Ruficoccus amylovorans: one gene and its partner. The main gene of each other region encodes a partner of the protein of the gene in region 2 in a complex. Links are inferred from orthologs where the notes say so. Each region holds a gene or a part of one and is shown on either strand. Other genes may lie near its edges.

Region 1 (3,308 bases), on a different replicon or contig from region 2:
TCGAGAAGGTCGTCCACATCAACCGTTGCGCCAAGGTCGTCAAGGGCGGCCGTCGCTTCAGCTTTGCCGCGCTGGTCGTCTCCGGCGACGGCAAGGGCAAGGTCGGCATCGGCTACGGCAAGGCCAAGGAAGTTCCCGAAGCCATCCGCAAGGGTACCGAGCGTGCCCGCGCCAACCAGGAAGACATTTGCCTGAAGGGCCGCACCATCCCGCACGAAGTGCGCGGTGAGCATGACGGCGGTCTCGTTATCCTGCGCCCGGCCTCCGAAGGTACCGGTGTCATCGCCGGTGGCGGTATCCGTGCCGTGCTCGAAGCTGTCGGCATTCAGGACGTGCTGTCCAAGTCGCTCGGGTCGAACAACCCCGGCGCTATGGTTAATGCCACCCTGGAGGGTCTTCGCCAACTGCGCAGTGCCGAGCAGATCGCCCGGATCAAGCAGGCTGGCACCAAGAAGGAAGAGCCGGCTGCAACGCTGGCTTAATATCCATTCGTCTACGAGAGGAAATCCCTTATCATGAAACTTCATTCCCTGAGCAACAATCCCGGCGCTACCCATCGCAAGAAGCGCAAGGGCATCGGCCCCGGCACCGGTCTGGGCAAGACCTCCGGTCGTGGCCAAAAAGGTCAAAAGGCCCGTTCGGGCGCGAGCATTCGCCCCGGTTTTGAGGGTGGCCAGATCCCGTTGTACCGGACGCTTCCGCACCGCGGCTTCAACAACTACAAGTTCCGCAAGGAATACGAAGCTGTGAACGTCAGCGTGCTCGAAAAGCTCGACGCGACCGAGATCACCGTCGAAAGCCTGAAGAAGGCTGGTATCGTCGCCCGCAAGTCGAAGCTGGTCAAGGTGCTTGGCCACGGTGAGCTGACCCGCGCCATCACGGTGACGGCGGACAAGTTCTCCGAAAGCGCCAAGCAGAAGATCGAAGCCGCCGGCGGCAAGGTCATCCTGACCCAGCCCGCCGAGGAAGCGCCTGCGAAGGGGGAGTAAACTCCCTCCGGGCCTTCGGCCTGTGACCTCAACACTGCTGCACCGATGCTTAACGCTTTCCTCAACTGTTTAAAGATCCCCGAACTGCGGAGCCGGATTCTCTTCACCTTCGGCATGGTGTTCGTTGCCCGCGTGGGCGCGGCCATTCCATTGCCCGGGTTTAATCCGAAGCCGCTTCAGAACTTCTTCGAGTTCCAGGCCTCCGCCACTGACGGGGTCTTGGGACTTTATAACATGTTCACGGGGGGCGCTCTGCTAAACGGGGCCGTGTTTGCCCTGGGCATCATGCCGTACATTAGCGCGTCGATCATCTTGCAGTTGATGGCGGCGGTGGTTCCGACCCTCGCCCGCCTCCAGCAGGAGGGCGAAATCGGGCGGCAAAAAATCACCCAGTACACCCGCTACCTCACTATTGGTATCGCGGTTGTGCAGGGCCTGCTGCTGAACCTCGCGCTGATCCGCTATCCGGACCGCGTTTTCCAGGGCTTCGATGTCAACCAGTGGGGGGCGATTGTGATGATCGACCCGACCTGGTTCCTCATCACCTCTACGATCTTCCTGACCGCCGGCACCATTCTGCTGATGTGGATCGGGGAACAGATTACCCAGAACGGGATTGGCAACGGTATTTCACTGCTGATCACGATCGGTATTCTGGCCCGCTTCCCGAGCGCGGTGGTGTCGGCCTGGCGTCTGGTCACGGCGAAGGCCGGGGCCGAAGCCAGTATGAGTGTGCCCAAGGCAGTATTGATGCTTATCCTGTTTGTGGCCGTAGTAGCCGGTATCGTGGCCGTCACACAGGCGGTACGAAAAATACCGGTCCAGTACGCCAAACGTGTCGTGGGCCGAAAGGTCTTCGGCGGGCAAAGCTCGTTCCTGCCGCTGAAGGTGAACTACTCCGGTGTTATGCCGGTCATCTTCGCCAGCGCCATCATGCTATTCCCGGCTCAAATCCTGAGCAGCCTGGCGGGTGTCTTCAACAGCGCCTTTCTCGAAAACCTGGCCAACACTTTCAGCATGACCGGGGTGGGGTATTACATCACCGAGGCTGTGCTGATCATGGGCTTTAGCTATTTCTGGGTCTCGATCATGTTCAAACCGATCCAGATCGCCGACGACCTGAAGAAAAACGGCGGCTACATCCCCGGCGTACGCCCCGGTGAGCCGACGGCCCGCTTCCTCGACTTCGTCATGACCCGCCTGACCCTGGCCGGTGCTATTTTCCTGACCGTGATCGCCCTGTTCCCGAACCTGATCATGGCGACCCAGCGGATTCCGCAGGACATCGCCCTGTTCTTCGGTGGTACCGGTACGCTGATCGCCGTGGGTGTCATGCTCGACACCATGCGTCAGGTCGAAACCTATTTGCTCCAGCGCCATTACGACGGCTTCCTCAAGAAGGGCCGTAGCCGTTCGCGCTCCAGCTCACGCACCCGCCAGATGGTGGATTCCTCCGAACTCAAGAACCTGGGCACCTTCTGGATCATGCTCGGCATACTCTTCGTGGTCGGTATTGTGTGCTGGGTGCTGCGTACCCAGGCGCTCTAATTTATCATGTTGCGCCGAGCCGGATACCAGCCCCCCGTGAAGACCGCGGCCGAGATTCTCGCCATGCGCGAGGTCTGTGCCGTAGCCGCCACGGTGCTGGACAAGCTCTGTCAGTTGGTCAAACCCGGCGTCAACACCTACGATCTCGACCAGGAAGGCCGTCGCCTGATGGATGAGATGGGTGCCGAGAGTGCGTGCTACAACTACACGCTCGGGCACAAAGTTTTTCCCGCCTACACCTGCCTGTCGGTTAACGACGAGGTGGTGCATGGCATCGGATCGCTCAAAACCGTTCTGGCCGAGGGGGACAACATCACCGTCGATGTTGTCGTCCGTTTCAACGGCTGGATCGGTGACAACGCCCGCACGGTCATCGTGGGGGAGGGGAGCGACGAAATGAAGCGCCTCGTGCGCACAACCGAAGAGTCCTTTTACAAGGGCTTGGAAATGGCCCGGCCCGGCAAGCGGGTGGGGGACATTTCCAACGCCGTCCAACGCTACGTCGAGGGACAGGGGTATTCGGTGGTGCGCGACTTTGTCGGCCACGGCGTCGGTACCGGCATGCATGAGGAGCCTCAGATTCCGAACTACGGACGCCGCAACACCGGAGAGCGTCTGCGCCCCGGCATGACTCTGGCCATAGAGCCAATGGTCAACGCCGGCAAGCCCGCCATCCGTATGTCCAATAACGGCTGGACCGCCCTCACCAAGGACGGCGAACCGGCTGCTCACTACGAGCACACCGTGCTCATCACTGAAAACGAACCGGAA
Region 2 (3,958 bases):
ACCGCCAGCGTGGCCCAGGGAAAGCCAAACAGCATCCAGCTCCGTGCCCACTCGATCACGACCCACGCTCCGGCCAGCCCGAGCAGGGCGATCAGGCGCGGACGCAAGGAACGCTCCATGGCGCGGGGGAAAAGCCAGCGGGCGGCGGCGGCCCAGGTAAGGTTAAAGGCCCCCAGTATACCCGATAACACGATCAACGCGATCCAGCCCATGGGAGGCTCCATGTGTCGGAGCCAGATCAGGAGGAAGAACCAGCTAACCGCGTACGCGCCCCAGGCCCCGAGCAGAAATCTGCGCCAGCGGGGCCGGGCAGTCGTCCACAGCAAGAGCGGGACGGCCAAGACATAGGCCGCCTCGGCCACATCGAAGGGCGGAAAGGCGATAACCGTCAGCAGGACTGTAAAGACCAGCGCCACGCCAGCCATGATACATCGCAGGGGCGCGCGCCCGGTGGACTCGGCCCCGTGTGGAGTGCTCATGGCTTTAGCGGGATGTGGCTGGAGAACCGGCGCTACTTTTTGGCCGTTTCGCTGGGCGGGACCAGTTCCCAGCCCTCGTCGCGGACCATTTCCTCGGCCTTTTTCCACTTGAGCGTCTGGGTCTGACCGCCCTTGCGGATGGACACGACCTCGTTGCGCCCGATCTTCGGCAGCTCACGCTTGACCGGCTGCACCGTGGGCAGCTTGATCGGTTTGCCGTCGGCGGTCCGGCCCGCTCCGGCGGCGGCAGGTCCGCGCCCGGCAGGGGCGGCACCCGGGGCCGAGGCATTCTCGGGGCCGGTGGCCTGGGCGCGGCGCTGCATCTCCATCAGGCGACGGCGGGCGGCTTCCAGTTCGGCGGGATTGTGGATAATAGCTACGCGGAAGATGCCGGTGCAGATGTCCGTGCGCACACGGGCGATCATGTCCTGGAAATAGGTGAAAGCCTCGGCCTTGTACTCGACGAGCGGGTCTTTCTGCCCGTAGCCGCGCAGGCCGACGGCGCGGCGCAGATCTTCCATTTCGGTCAAGTGGTCCTGCCAGTTTTTGTCAATGGCGCGGGTGAGCACGTAGCGCTCCAGGCCTTTGAAAGCCTTTTCATCCTCGGCGGAGGCGCGCTGATCGTAGGCCTTGTTGATGCGCTCGGAGAAGAGGCTGAGCAACTGGGCGTGGGTCTTGCCCTCGATTTCCTGCTCCTCGATGGCGACCGGGAAGTGCGTGTTGACCCAGGAGAGCAGGCCCTGCACGTCGCTGTACTCGGGCTGCTTGTCCGAGCCGGAGGCGATGGTGTCGAGGCGGGCTTCCAGCTCCTCCATCACCATTTCCATGATGACGTCGCGCGGGCTCTCGCTGTGGAGCGCGTCGTTGCGGATGCCGTAAATGACCTCACGCTGCTTGTTGAGCACATCGTCGTACTGGAGCAGGCGCTTGCGGATGGAGTAGTTCTGCTGCTCGACCTTTTTCTGCGCCGACTCGATGGAGCGGTTCAACAGCGGGTGCGCCAGCACTTCACCTTCCTGGAAGGAGCTTTGGAGAATCTTGGAGATGGGACCGGCATTGGCGAAGAGGCGCATCAGGTCGTCCTCCAGCGAGATGAAGAACTTCGAGCGCCCGTTATCGCCCTGACGGGCGCAGCGGCCCCGGAGCTGGCGGTCCACGCGGCGGGACTCGTGCCGCTCGGTGCCGATGACGAGCAGCCCACCCTTTTCATTGATGCCCTCCCCCAGCTTGATGTCCGTGCCGCGACCGGCCATGTTGGTGGCGATGGTGACGCCGCCCGGTTGCCCGGCCTGGGAGACGATTTCGGCCTCCTGCTGGTGGTACTTGGCGTTGAGCACGCTGTGGCGGATTTTCGTGCGCTGGAGCATGCGGCTGAGGACTTCGGAAGCCTCGACCGAAGCCGTCCCGACGAGCACCGGCTGACCCTTTTCATGGGCGACCTTGATGTCCTCGATGACGGCGTTGTACTTCTCGCGGCGAGTCTTGTAAATGACGTCGTTCTCGTCGATGCGCTGGCAGGGTCTGTGCGTCGGGATGACCATGACGTTGAGCCCGTAAATGTCGTGGAACTCACCCGCCTCGGTCTCGGCCGTCCCCGTCATCCCGGCCAGCTTTTCGTAGAGGCGGAAGTAGTTCTGGACGGTGATGGTGGCGTAGGTCTTGGACTCCTTCTCGATCTTGACCCCTTCCTTGGCCTCGACGGCCTGGTGGAGACCGTCGGACCAGCGGCGGCCCGGCATCATGCGGCCCGTGTTTTCATCGACGATGGCAACCTTGCCCTCGTGGATGACGTACTCCTTGTCACGCTCGTACAGGGCGTAGGCGCGCAGGAGCTGGCTGATGCAGTGGATGTCCTCCGAGCGGCGACCAAAAAGCTCCTCCTCCTTCTGTTTTTCCTTCATCTTCTCCTCGTCGGAGAGGGACTGGTCGCTTTCGATTTCGTTGAAAATCGTGGGCAGGTCGGGCAGGACGAAGGCGTCGGGATCATCCGGGCGCAGGGTGGAACGACCCTTTTCGGTCAGATCGCTCTGGTGCTGCTTTTCGTCGATGGTGTAGTAGAGTTCCTCCTTGAGCGCGTAGAGGATTTTTTTCTGGAAATCCGAGTGCATCTCGGCGTCGTGCTTCTCGAAGGCGCGGCGGATGTTGCCGTGCTCCATCAGCTTCATCAGCGAACGGTTCTTGGGCATGCCGAGCTTGACCTGGACGAGCTTGTTGAGAGCGTCCAGGCGGGTGTCGTTGTCGAGGTCGCCGCTCATGAGCGCCTCCTGGGCCGTGTTAGCCAGGTGGGTGCAGAGGTTGGTCTGGAGCGAAACGAGCTTCTGGATGCCGGGCTTGAGCTCCATGAACGGGGCCTGGCGGTCATCCTGCACGGGGCCGGAAATGATGAGCGGCGTGCGCGCCTCGTCAACAAGGATGGAGTCGATTTCGTCCACGATGACGTAGTAATGGTCGCGCTGCACCTGATCCTCGGCGCGGGTGGCCATGCCGTTATCGCGCAGGTAGTCGAAGCCGAATTCCGAAGCCGTACCGTAAGTCAGGTCCGCCTCGTAGGCGGCGCGTTTCTCCTCGGGGGGCTGCTGGTTTTTAATCACCCCGACGGTGAGTCCGAGGAACTTGAAAAGGTGCCCCATCCACTGGGAGTCGCGCTCGGCCAGATACTCGTTGACGGTACAGAGCTGGCAATTGCGACCCGAGAGCGCGTTCAGATAGAGCGGGAGCGTGGAGACGAGGGTTTTACCTTCACCGGTGGCCATTTCCGCGATGCGGTTGTCGTGCAGGGCCATGCCGCCGATGAGCTGCACATCGTAGTGGACCATCTCCCAGCGCAGCATGTGGCCCATCACATCAACATCCTTTCCGCAAAGGCGGCGGGCGGCGTTCTTGACCGTGGCGAAAGCCTCCGGCAACAGGCCGTCGAGGATAGCCTGGTTGGCCTCGACCAGACGCTCCGGGTCGGGATTGTCCCCGAGGCGGGCACGAACCTCATCCATTTCCTTCGTGTAGCGGGCCCGGAATTCCTCGGTTTTAGCGCGTAGTTGTTCGTCACTGAGCGACTGGTACTCCTGCTCAAGCTGGTTGATCTTGGCGACGATGGGCTGGGCTTTCTTCAGAAAGCGACGATAGTGACTGCCCGCGAATTTCTTGAAAATCTTTGTGATCATGATTCAGGCTTTTCCGGCTCGGAAAAGGAAAAGCCGGAAATGTTGCCAACAAATCCACCCTTTGGCAAGCTCCGGGTGCGTAACCACGCAGCGCCGATAAGACGCTTCCCCGGGAACTGCTCAGCCCCGGGCCTCAAAGGTGCCGTCCGCGCGTTTGACGACGCGCTTTTTCAGTTCGAGCATCATGAGCGTGGCCGCAACGACGGGCATTGGCAGCCCGAGCGCCCCGGCGATATCGTCCGCGCCACGCAGGCCGCTTTCGCACAGGTAGCGGTACACGCGGGCCTCGTCGCCGCTCAAGCCACCGGCCTGCGCCTC

The links.
Region 1: the proteins of secA (region 2) and secY are in contact, whole or in part, in a crystal structure (PDB 3DIN), measured with the Thermotoga maritima proteins. The link is inferred for Ruficoccus amylovorans from one-to-one orthologs. Residues at the interface, in WP_004082002.1 of Thermotoga maritima: Glu261, Ala262, Arg263, Lys300, Ala301, Arg302, Thr303, Ile304, Ile305, Leu323, Tyr324, Asp325, Pro326, Val329, Ser330, Tyr333, Ile336, Lys340, Phe345, Val349, Glu363, Phe364, Tyr374, Ser375, Gly376, Gly377, Glu393, Ile395, Thr482, Ser483; in WP_004081795.1 of Thermotoga maritima: Glu108, Gly109, Glu110, Glu111, Ala236, Glu237, Arg238, Arg239, Ile240, Thr241, Ile242, Gln243, Tyr244, Ala245, Arg246, Arg247, Val248, Thr249, Gly250, Arg251, Arg252, Val253, Tyr254, Gly256, Ala257, Ser258, Thr259, Tyr260, Leu261, Pro262.

Annotation. Positions count from the first base shown.
Region 1 is NZ_JACHVB010000013.1:52,480-55,787, reverse strand. What follows is about bases 290-3,285. They hold secY (preprotein translocase subunit SecY), read left to right. Parts: upstream 290-1,034; coding sequence 1,035-2,537; downstream 2,538-3,285. Other genes in these bases: map (type I methionyl aminopeptidase), read left to right, coding at 2,574-3,285; rplO (50S ribosomal protein L15), read left to right, coding at 516-989; rpsE (30S ribosomal protein S5), read left to right, coding at 290-482. In the rest of the region: more of rpsE, read left to right, coding at 1-289; more of map, read left to right, coding at 3,286-3,308. UniProt on the Escherichia coli protein: The central subunit of the protein translocation channel SecYEG. Consists of two halves formed by TMs 1-5 and 6-10.
Region 2 is NZ_JACHVB010000012.1:353,698-357,655, reverse strand. Bases 312-3,957 are described here. They hold secA (preprotein translocase subunit SecA), read right to left. Parts: upstream 3,641-3,957; coding sequence 512-3,640; downstream 312-511. Other genes in these bases: dprA (DNA-processing protein DprA), read right to left, coding at 3,761-3,957; lnt (apolipoprotein N-acyltransferase), read right to left, coding at 312-479. Also shown: more of lnt, read right to left, coding at 1-311; more of dprA, read right to left, coding at 3,958-3,958. UniProt on the Escherichia coli protein: Required for protein export, interacts with the SecYEG preprotein conducting channel.